DNA from 3 places in the Achromobacter sp. 18P8.1.1 genome. Region 1 is predicted to be linked to each of the others. Evidence: predicted binding sites of a transcription regulator. Region 1 holds the regulator's gene; each other region holds the start of a gene.

The links. The regulator NrdR, encoded in region 1, represses ribonucleotide reductase genes. The targets are predictions, from matches to a motif close to CACNANATNTNGTG.
Region 2: a site for NrdR is predicted at 1,626-1,639, ahead of AC27VE_RS24200 (ribonucleoside triphosphate reductase). Genes of this name have one in related genera too.
Region 3: a site for NrdR is predicted at 2,059-2,072, ahead of AC27VE_RS30070 (ribonucleoside-diphosphate reductase subunit alpha). Genes of this name have one in related genera too.

What each region holds. Positions count from the first base shown of each region.
Region 1 covers NZ_JBYOKH010000039.1:29,157-32,959, reverse strand. The annotation lists gene AC27VE_RS22030 (cysteine hydrolase family protein) at 1-180, shown strand, start outside; gene AC27VE_RS22025 (GlxA family transcriptional regulator) at 200-1,162, shown strand; gene nrdR (transcriptional regulator NrdR) at 1,208-1,687, opposite strand; gene glyA (serine hydroxymethyltransferase) at 1,903-3,153, opposite strand; gene AC27VE_RS22010 (LysE family translocator) at 3,358-3,803, shown strand, end outside.
Region 2 covers NZ_JBYOKH010000048.1:4,948-8,750, reverse strand. The annotation lists gene AC27VE_RS24200 (ribonucleoside triphosphate reductase) at 1-1,619, opposite strand, end outside; gene AC27VE_RS24195 (DUF3325 domain-containing protein) at 1,765-2,115, opposite strand; gene AC27VE_RS24190 (PepSY-associated TM helix domain-containing protein) at 2,112-3,722, opposite strand.
Region 3 covers NZ_JBYOKH010000083.1:3,984-7,786, reverse strand. The annotation lists gene AC27VE_RS30070 (ribonucleoside-diphosphate reductase subunit alpha) at 1-1,917, opposite strand, end outside; gene AC27VE_RS30065 (indolepyruvate ferredoxin oxidoreductase family protein) at 2,220-3,803, opposite strand, start outside.

The DNA of each region.
Region 1 (3,803 bases):
CGCCACGCCAGCGACGCGGGCTTCAAGGTGGTCTTCCCCACCGACGCCACCCTGACGTTCGCCATGCAAAGCCCGTCCGGCAAGCACTACACGCCGGCCGAGATCCGCGACCATACCGAGTTGGTGCTGCAAGGCCGGTTTGCACGCGTCACGCGCGCCGCCGACGCGCTGGCGGCCTGACCCGGACAAGGAAAGCGCCATGATCCCCGTGTACTTCGTGCTGTCGCGGGGCATCGTCCTGCTGGACCTGGCCGGTCCCGCAGAAGCCTTCCGCGTGGCCAACAAGCTTTGCCCCGGCACGTTCGAGCAGCATTTCTGCGGCCCTTCCGAAGCCGTGGAAAGCGGCATCGCGGGCCTGCACCTTGCCCACATCCAGCCGCTACCGGCCGTCTTGCCCGCGCACGCGCTGGTCATCATTTCGGGCGTGGTGGGCCAGCCCACACGGCTGGACGGCCCGGACGCCCACGCCGTCATCGATTGGCTGGCGGTGCGCCACCCGGCGGACGGCTTCACGCTGATGACCGTTTGCGCAGGCGCCCTGTTCGCCGCCGCGGCCGGCTTGACCCGGCAACGCGACTGCACCACCCACCACTCCTGCCTGGCGCAGTTGGCGGACATCGACCCGACCGCCCGCGTGCACGACAACCGGATCTTCGTCGAAGACGGCAACCTGGTCAGCAGCGCCGGCATCACGGCCGGCATCGACCTGGCGCTGCACATGGTGTCGCGCCACTGCGGGCCGCGCGTCGCCAGCGAGGTGGCGCGCGACATGGTGGTCTATCAGCGCCGCGCCGGCACGGATTCCACGCTGTCGCCGTGGCTGGAGCACCGCAGCCATATGCATCCGGGTGTGCACCGCGTGCAGGACGCCGTCGTGCGCAACCCCGCCGCACCGTGGTCCGCGCAGTCGCTGGCGGACCAGGCGCACACCAGCGCCCGCCACCTGACGCGGCTGTTCCGCGAGCACGCCGGCTGCACGCCGATGGACTACCTGTATCAGATACGCGTCGCGCTGGCGCGCGACCTGCTGCGCGAAACCCGGCTGGACCTGGAGCGCGTGGCGGAAAAATCCGGCTTCGGCTCGGCCCAGCACATGCGCCGCGTCTGGCGCAAATTCCAGCCGCAGACGCCCAGCCTGGCGCGTTCGGCGACCTTGCAATAACGGCGCCGAAGCGCCGTCTATCGTCCTGCCGCACCTCGCCGGGCGCTATTCCTTGCGCAGCTTGCCCGGCAGCAAGGGCCCCTGCATTTCGCGGATGGCCTCGACGAATTCGCCGATGTCCTCGAAGCTCTTGTAGACCGACGCAAAGCGCACGTAGGCCACCTTGTCCAGCTTGCGCAGCTCGGTCATGACCAGTTCGCCGATGTGTTCGCTGGGCACTTCGCGCAGGCCGCTTGCCAGCAACTGTTCTTCGATGCGCGCCACGGCCGCATCCACATCCTCGGTGCTGACGGGGCGCTTGCGCAGCGCCAGGCTCAGGCTGGCGCGCAGTTTGGCGGGATCGTACTCGCTGCGGCTGCCGTTGCGTTTCACAATGGAAGGCAGGGCCAGCTCCACCCGCTCATAGGTGGTGAACCGCTTGTCACAGGACAGGCAGCGGCGGCGACGACGGATCGCGTCGCCCTCTTCCGAGACGCGGCTGTCGACGACCTGTGTTTCGGCATTGCCGCAAAATGGACACCGCATGTGTGTTCCCTAAAGGCACGGATAGCAATAATTGAGCATATTGTAACGATGCGCCCCGCGGGAAGCGCCAATACGGCTTATTCGTCCCCAATACTACGGACAGCCGGCTCGAGGATAGCGCCTGCCGCCCGGAAAGCAAAGGGACGGCGCCTTGCGGGGCCGTCCCTTTGGTCTGGCCCCTGCGGCGGATAGCCTGGGGGCCGGGGAAGTGCTGCTTACTGCTTGCCGTAGACCGGCAGGCGCGACGTCAGTTCGTTGACGCGGGCGCGTACAGCGGCGATGTTGGCTTCGTCACGCGGATTGTCCAACACGTCGGCGATCAGGTTGGCAGTCAGTTCGGCTTCGGCTTCCGTGAAACCGCGGGTGGTCATGGCCGGCGTGCCCAGGCGGATGCCGCTGGTCACGAAAGGCTTTTCCGGGTCGTTCGGGATGGCGTTCTTGTTGACCGTGATGTGGGCCTGGCCCAGCACGGCTTCCGCTTCCTTGCCCGTGATGCCCTTGGCACGCAGGTCCACCAGCATGACGTGGCTTTCGGTACGGCCGGAGACGATACGCAGGCCGCGCTTGACCAGCGTGTCCGCCAGCACCTTCGCGTTCTTGACCACTTGCTGCGCGTAATCCTTGAAGCCGGGTTCCAGCGCTTCCTTGAACGCCACGGCCTTGCCGGCGATGACGTGCATCAGCGGACCGCCCTGGATGCCGGGGAAGATCGCCGAGTTGATGATCTTCTCGTGCTCGGCCTTCATCATGATGACGCCGCCGCGCGGGCCGCGCAGCGACTTGTGCGTCGTGGACGTGACGAAGTCGGCGTGGGGCACCGGATTGGGGTAGGCGCCGCCGGCGACCAGACCCGCGTAGTGGGCGATATCGACCATGAACAGCGCGCCGTTTTCACGGGCGATGCGGGCCATGCGTTCGAAATCGATGTGCAGGGCGTAGGCCGATGCACCCGCGACGATCAGCTTGGGCTTGTGTTCGCGGGCCAGTTGCTCGACTTGCTCGTAGTTCAGGACTTCGTTTTCGTCCAGGCCGTACGAGATGAAGTTGTACAGCTTGCCCGATGCGTTGACCGACGCGCCGTGCGTCAAGTGGCCGCCTTCGGCCAGGCTCATGCCCAGCACGGTGTCGCCCGGCTTCAGCACGGCCATGTACACGCCCTGGTTGGCCTGCGAACCCGAGTTGGGCTGCACGTTGGCGGCTTCGGCGCCGAAAATCTGCTTGAGGCGGTCGATGGCCAGCTGTTCGACCACGTCCACGTACTCGCAACCGCCGTAGTAGCGCTTGCCCGGATAGCCTTCGGCGTACTTGTTCGTGAGCTGCGTGCCCTGGGCTTCCATGACGGCCGGGCTGGCGTAGTTCTCCGAAGCGATCAGCTCGATGTGCTGCTCTTGGCGAACGTCTTCCTTCTGGATGGCGGCCCAAACGTCCGGGTCAGCCTTGGACAAGGTGAGGTTGCGGTCAAACATGACGGGGGATTCCTGAGGCGGTAAGAGAGGAGAAAGCCGTGTCGGGTGGGTAAACCCGAAGAATGCTGAATAGTTTACCGCGTCAGGCGGATTCAATTGCCGCCAACATGGGGGCAAGCGAGGCAAAATACCGGCGATGGGCACGAAAACCACGCTAACGCGTCGTGCCCGGAAACCGCTCTCAACCCGACTTGAGAAACTTTCATGCAAAGCGCCACCCTCATAACCTACTCGCTAGTAGCTGCCGCCAGCGTCATCAGTCCGGGCCCCGCCACCATGCTTGCCATCCGCAACGGCGCGGCGGGCGGCGTGCGCGCCGTCGTGCCGTCCACGCTGGGCAATGTCACCGGGTTGTTCCTGCTGTCGGCCGCGGCCATGCTTGGCCTGGGCGTAGTGCTGCAATCTTCGGCACTGCTCTTCACGGCGCTGAAGATTGCAGGCGCCGCCTACCTGATCTATGTCGGCCTGCGCCACCTGCTGGGCCGCGCCCACATCGCGCCGCCCGAGGACGCCGCCATCGCCGCCCCGCCGCGCCGGCCGGGCCGGCTTTACCTGGAAGCCACGTTTGTGGCCGCCATGAATCCCAAGCCCATCCTGTTCTTCACCGCGCTGTTTCCGCAATTCCTGAACGCGCACGAGCCGCTGCTGCC
Region 2 (3,803 bases), on a different contig from region 1:
CGCGCGAAGCGGTAGGTCGTGCCTTCGGCGGGCGTAGCCTCCATGTTGTAGAGGTGGCCGGTCTGCTCCTGGAATTCGGTCATGCGGTCGCGCACGCGGTCCAGGAGGCGCACGGCCAGCGCATGGCCGGCGGCGGTGGTCACGTCCTCGGCATCATGCGTGAAGTTGCGGATCATCTCGTTGATGCCGTTCACGCCCAGCGTGCTGAAGTGGTTGCGCAAGGTGCCCAGGTAGCGCCGGGTGTAGGGGTACAGGCCCTGGTCGATGTAGCGCTGCACCACCTTGCGCTTGGTCTCCAGCACGTCGCGCCCCAGGCCCAGGAGCGTGTCCAGGCGCGCCATCAACTTCGCCTCGTCGCCTTGGCAGGTGTAGCCCAGGCGGGCGCAATTGACGGTGACCACGCCTACCGATCCGGTCTGCTCCGCCGATCCGAACAGGCCGTTGCCTCGCTTGAGCAGTTCGCGCAGGTCCAGCTGCAGGCGGCAGCACATGGACCGCACCATATGGGGTTCCAGGTCCGAATTCAGGAAGTTCTGGAAATAGGGCAGGCCGTAGCGCGCCGTCATTTCGAACAGGCGGTCGGTGTTGGGATGGTTCCAGTCGAAGTCGGGCGTGATGTTGTAAGTGGGAATGGGGAAGGTGAACACGCGCCCCTTGGCGTCGCCGGCCATCATCACTTCAATGTAGGCGCGGTTGATCATGTCCATTTCGGCCTGCAGGTCGCCATAGCAGAACGGCATTTCCTGGCCTCCCACGTACGGCACCTGTTCCTTCAGGTCGGCCGGGCAGGTCCAGTCGAACGTCAGGTTCGTGAAGGGCGTCTGCGTGCCCCAGCGGCTGGGCACGTTCAGGTTGAAGATCAGTTCCTGCATGGCCTGCTTCACCTCGGCGTACGTCATCGCGTCGCGGCGGATGAAGGGCGCCATGTAGGTGTCGAAGGAACTGAAGGCCTGCGCGCCGGCCCATTCGTTCTGCAATGTGCCCAGGAAGTTGACGATCTGCCCTATGGCGGCCGACATGTGCTTGGGCGGGGTGGATTCCACCTTGCCGGGAATGCCGTTGAAGCCTTCAGTCAGCAACTGGCGCAGCGACCAGCCGGCGCAATAACCGCTGAGCATGTCCAGGTCGTGGATGTGGATGTCGCCGTCGCGGTGCGCCTGGCCCGCTTCGGGCGTGAAGACGTTGGACAGCCAGTAGTTGGCGGTGACCTTGCCCGCCACGTTCAGGATCAGGCCGCCCAGGCTGTAGCCCTGATTGGCATTGGCGTTGACGCGCCAGTCGCGCTGGTCCAGGTATTCCTCCATGGCGCTTTCCACATCCACCAGGGTGTGGCGCAGCGAGCGCAACCGGGCATGCTGTTCGCGGTGCACGATGTAGGCGCGGGCAGTGCGCCAGTGGCCCGCCTGGACCAGGGCTTCTTCGACGCGGTTCTGGATGGTTTCGACGCCGGGGCAGGGTTGGTCCGCCAAGGCGCCGATGACGATATCGGTCAGCGCCTGCGCGCCCGCCAGATCCAACTCCCCCGTGCTGGTTCCGGCCGCCGCCATGGCGTGCGCGATCTTGTCGCGATCAAAGTCCGCGACGCGGCCGTCACGCTTGAGGATGTGTTGGATAGGCATTATTGACACCATATGTAGTGGGGTGTGAAAACTCTACCACCACATATGGTGCTATCGGCGCGTAGCCTGCGCGCGATATCAGCCTGGTTTGATGCGGGTCAAACACGGGGAAGGAGCCCGTGCAAAGCGCAATGCCCCGTGGGCCTCAGAAGCCGATGCCGATGCCCGCCAGCGAAATGGCCACCGCCAGGGCGGCGGTGCTGGCGGCAGGCCGCGGCGCCCAGGACAGCATGCCCACCCACAGCAGCGCGCCCGCGGACAGCCAGCCCAGCCACGCGACCACGCCCACCGTATTGCCCCACAGGCCGACGCAAGGCAGGAGCGCCAGCGCCAGCAACAGCACGCCGGCGCCGCGCAGCACGCGCGTATGGCCGGCCGACGGATCACGGCCCCAGACCTGGTCGTAATGGCGCGGCATCGCCAGGCTCAGGCAGGCCATGCCCGAGTAGGTCAGCAGCAAAGCCATCACAATGGCGAATACGTCGTTCATGTTCATGCCGCAGCCTCTTGGTTCGCGCGGGGTTTGCGCTGGGCGGGCGCGGACAGGGGCTTCTTCCACAAACGGATGGCCGCCCAGGCGGATAGTACGCCAAAGGCGACGGCCGTCAGTTCAACGCCGGCGCTTTCCCAATCGCCGCGTGCGATCTGCGCGAACACATGGTCGCCCAGCGTCGCGAACGACATTACCGGCAGCAGCAGGCACAGCGCTGCCAACAAGCCCAGCTGCGAGATCCATGCACGGCGCGGGCTGCACAGCCAGGCCAGCGCCAGCATCAGCGCCCATACGCCGAAGAAGCAGCGCAGTTCCCACAGCACCCGGTTCTCCAGCGCCACAGGCAGCAGGCGGTTGGCCCAGAAGTAGCTGACGCACGCCACGGCCAGGCCGGCCAGCGCCGCTACGTTCAGGCCTTCGAACAGCCGGTACATGCGCGCCGTGGCGCCGCCGAATTCATTGCCCAGCTTGGCGCGCCGCTTCACCATGAACAGCACGGCGCCCGTGCCCATCATGGCGGCGCCCGCCAGCCCGCAGATGAAGTACAGCCACTGAATGGCCAGCCCGCCAAAGCGCGCCATGTGCAGGTCGCTCATCACCTGGCGCACCAGCGCGGGCGTGCCGCCATTGACGCCGCCGGCGGGCCGCGTGCGCAGCAGTTCGCCCGTGGCGCCCGAGAATTCGGCCATGCCGGTGGTGGCGCTGATGTTGTGGAAGGTGTCGCGGTCTTCGTTCCAGCCGTAGACCGCAATTCGCATGGAGCTGTCTTCGGGGTTGTTGATGACGATGGCGCGCGCGGCCTGGCCGATCAGCGCTTCGGCTTGGGCCACCATGGGTTCCAGCTTAGGCATTGCAAGCGGCGTGCCGGTGCGCAGCGGTTTGACTTCGCCCTGCATCTCGGCCAGGTACAGGCGGGTGCCTTCCATGCCGGCGCCGTATTGGGCGGCGACCGGGGCGGGCATCAGTTCGGCGCTGGAGATCACGATGCCGGTGTACGCGATCATGAACTGGAAGGGCAGGGTCAGCACGGCGACCGCGTTATGCGCGTCCAGCCACGAACGCTGCCCCTTTTTCACGCGGAACGTGAAGAAGTCCTTGAAGATGCGCTTGTGGGTGACCACGCCGGAAATCAGCGCCACCAGCATCGCCATGGTGGCGAAGGCCACGATCCACAGGCCGTAATGGCTTTCGTGCAGCGTGTAGTGGAAGTTCACGAAGTGCGTGCCGCCCATCGTGGCGCGGCCTTCCTCGTCGTGATGGTCATCCATTTCGGCGCCGGTCGCGGGGTCCAGTTCCGCATCGGCGTACTGGCCGTTCTGGTCGAACCAATAGACCGACAGGCTGTTTTCGTGGGAGCGGTTGACGGGCCAGATCTCCCACATCTCGGCGCCTGCGTGCTTGCGCGACATGTAGTCGATCGCCAGCTCCAGGCGGCGGGCGCGGTCCACGGGCGCGCTTTCCTGCTGGGCGGCCAGGGCTTCGGCCGCGTGGTGCTCGGGCGTCATCCAATGGGTGATGGGCTCGGAAAACACGGCCAGCGACCCTGTCAGGAACACCGTGAACAGCAGCCAGGAAAACCACAGGCCGACCCAGGTATGCAACCAGGCCATGGATAGGCGGAAACCGGATTTCAGAACGAGCCTCTTTATTCGTTGTTGCCGCCGCGAGCCGGACGGATTTTGATTTTATTG
Region 3 (3,803 bases), on a different contig from region 1:
CATGCGCATCGCGATGCTGACGGTGCGCTTGATCTTGTCGTGGTCCAGTTCGAAACCGCCGCCGGCAGCCGGCTTCATGTGCGCGACCAGGTTCACGGAACCCAGGTTGCACACCGCGATTTCGGATTCGTTGGTGTTCAGCGTGATCTCGGTGCACAGGTTCGAGCTGTGGACGACGCCCACGTGTTGCTGCGGCGAACGGATGTTGCACGGATCCTTGAACGTGATCCACGGGTGACCGGTTTCGAACAGCATCGACAGCATCTTGCGCCACAGCGTCAGCGCCGGCATCTTCTTGTAGAGCTTGAGCTCGCCGCTGGCAACGCGGTTTTCGTAGCCGATGTAGGCTTCTTCGAACGCGCGGCCGACCTTGTCGTGCAGGTCAGGGCAGTCCGACGGCGAGAACAGCGTCCATTCGCCGGCTTCCATGACGCGCTTCATGAACAGGTCGGGAATCCAGTTCGCCGTGTTCATGTCGTGCGTGCGGCGGCGTTCGTCGCCGGTGTTCTTGCGCAGTTCCAGGAATTCTTCGATGTCCAGGTGCCACGATTCCAGGTACGTGCAAACCGCGCCCTTGCGCTTGCCGCCCTGGTTCACCGCCACGGCGGTGTCGTTGACGACCTTCAGGAACGGGACGACGCCCTGGCTTTCGCCGTTGGTGCCCTTGATGTGGCTGCGCAGTGCGCGAACCGGGGTCCAGTCGTTGCCCAGGCCGCCGGCGTACTTGGCCAGCAGCGCGTTTTCCTTGATGGCGTCGTAGATGCCTTCCAGATCGTCGGAGACGGTGGTCAGGTAGCACGACGACAGCTGCGAGTGCAGCGTGCCCGAGTTGAACAGCGTCGGCGTCGAGCTCATGAAGTCGAACGAGGAGAGGATCTCGTAGAACTCGATGGCGCGCGTTTCGCGATCGGCTTCGCGCAGCGCCAGGCCCATGGCCACGCGCATGAAGAAGACCTGCGGCAGTTCGATGCGGGTGCCGCGGATGTGCAGGAAGTAGCGGTCGTACAGGGTCTGCAGGCCGAGGTAGCCGAATTGCAGGTCGCGCTTGGCGTTCAGTGCGTGGCCCAGCTTGGTCAGGTCATAGCTGGCCAGTTCGGGCGACAGCAGGCCGCCTTCGATGCCGCGAGCGATGAACGTGGGGAAGTATTCGGCGTAACGCGCGCCCATGCCGTCTTGCGACACTTCTTCGCCCAGCACTTCCTTGCGGATCGTATGCAGCAGCAGACGGGCGGTGACCTGGCTGTAGGCCGGGTCCTTTTCGACCAGCGCGCGCGCGGACAGGATGGCGGACTTGAACACTTCGTCGACGGGGATGCCGTCGTACAGGTTCTTGACCGTTTCCTTCAGGATGGCTTCGCTGTCGATGAATTCGTCCAGGCCTTCGCCGGCGGCGACGATGGTCGCGCGCAGTTCAGCCAGGTCCAGCGGGCGGCGCACGCCGGCATCGGTCACGTTCAGCACGTGTTCCTGCGGGGCAGCGGCGGCCTTGTCCTGGCCTTCGGCGGCAGCGGCGGCGGCGCGCTCTTGCGTGCGCTTCTCGCGGTACAGGACGTAGGCGCGGGCGACGTCGTGCTCGCCCGAGCGCATCAGAGCCAGTTCGACCTGGTCCTGGATGTCTTCAATATGGAACGTGCCGCCGTTCGGGCGGTTGCGCACCAGCGCATTGACGGCCTGGCCCGTCAGGTTCTCGACCAGCTCGCGCACCCGCGCGGACGCTGCGCCCTGGCCGCCGTTGACGGCCAGGAAAGCCTTGGTCATGGCGATGGCGATCTTGCTGGGTTCGAACCCGACCACCGAGCCATTGCGGCGAATGATGTTGTAGCTGGCCCATTGCCCGCCATTGGCGTCGGCAGGGGAATCGGTTTGCGAGGGCGGCACGGCCGAAGGCCGGGTCACAGAGGCGATCGTAGTCTGCATGGAAGCTCCTGTGCGAAAACGCGTAGATAGCGACATGACGGCGGTCATGTCCGGTACGAATGTGGATCTTTTGAGGGGGTCGGAACGCTTGGACGGGCTAGTCCAAAAGGCGTGGCCGACGAGAATCAGCGCTTAGGCGACCACAACATATAGTGTAGCACCCCTCGTTGGACACTAATTCTAGTGATCGAGAACTACAGGGACAAGAAGAAGATATGACGAAGCTCACAAAAGATTGTTACTAAATGCACTGGGCGCGCCCAGTAAGGCGCGCCCAGGACAGGACCGCTCAGAGCGAATGTTTATGCGGTTTTCCGCAGGGGCATGTCGCGCGGGGCCGGTGCCGTATAGCTCTGCATCAATCGACCCAATTCCGTCCGATACTTCTCGACGTTCGCAGCCTTCACGTGGCCGTAGCCGCGGATGGTTTCTGCAAGGCCGGCGATTGTAGCTGCTTGCGCGAGCTTGTCCCGGGTCAACCCTACAAGCAGCTGGTCTATGGTCTGGCGATACTCGCCGATCAGGGCGCGCTCCATCTTGCGCTCGGCGGTGCGGCCGAACGGGTCGAACCAGGTGCCGCGCAGGCCCTTCAGGCGGGTCAGCAGTTTCAGCGCGGTCATGGTGCGGGGGCCGAGCGTCATCTTGCGCGGCACGCCGGTGCGCGGGTCCTTCTGCGCGAAGATCGGCGGGGCCATGTGAAAGCGCAGGCTGTAGTCGCCTTCGAACTGGCCCTTCAGCTGCGCCTGGAACGCTTCGCCCGTGTACAGGCGCGCCACTTCGTATTCGTCCTTGTAGGCCATGAGCTTGAACAGGCCGCGGGCCACCGCCATCGCCAGGCGCGGGGTCTTGGCCTCGGGGGCCAGTTCGCGTTCGCGGGCCGCGATGGCCTCGACCACGTCCTGGTATCCGCGGGCGTAGGCGGCGTCCTGGTAGGCGGTCAGGTCCGCGATGCGGCGCGCGACGGCGCGTTCGAAGGTCTCGGGCACGTGCAACTGCACGACCTGGGCGCGCGGGCGCAGCGCGCTGTCCAGCGCGTCCGGTTGATGCGCGGCAAGGCGGCCGCTGTCGAACGCGGCGCGATTGGCTGCGACGGCCACGCCGTTCAGTTCGATGGCGCGGTTGATGGCGGCCTGCGACAGCGGCACGCCGCCGCGCTGCCACGCATAGCCCAGCATGAACATGTTCGACAGGATGCTGTCGCCGAATAGGGCCAGCGCGGCTTCGTGCGCGTCGATGGCGGCCGTGTTGGCTTCGCCCGCCGCGTGGCGGATCTTGGCCAGCAGCGCTTCGGGGCGCATGGCGGCATCGGGGTTGCGCGTGAAGTCGGAGACCGGGGCCACGTACGTGTTGACGGTGACCTGGGTGTGCCCGCGGCGCAGCGCGCCCAGCGAATCCGGCGCCACCGAGGCCACCGGGTCGCACAGGATGGCGGCGTCGGCCTGTTGCCAGTCCAGGCGCACGGGGCCGGCGGAGGCGCCAGCGGGCGCCAGGCGGATGTGGCTGACGACCGTGCCGCCCTTTTGCGCCAGGCCGGTCAGGTCCAGCACCGCGGCCGACAGGCCTTCCAGGTGCGCGGCCATCGACACGATGGCGCCGATGGTGATGACGCCGGTGCCGCCCATGCCCGCGACGAGCAGGCGGTAGGGGCGGTCAAGCGCGGGCGTGGCCGGCAGCGGCAGATGTTCGATCAGGCGTTGCAGGCGTTCCTGATCGGTCTTGGGCGCCGCGCTCTTCCTGGGCTTGCCGCCCATGACGGACACGAAGCTGGGGCAGAAGCCTTCCGCGCACGAGTAGTCCTTGTTGCAGCTGGACTGGTCGATGGCGCGCTTGCGGCCATACGGCGTTTCCAGCGGCACGACCGACAGGCAGTTCGATTGCACGCCACA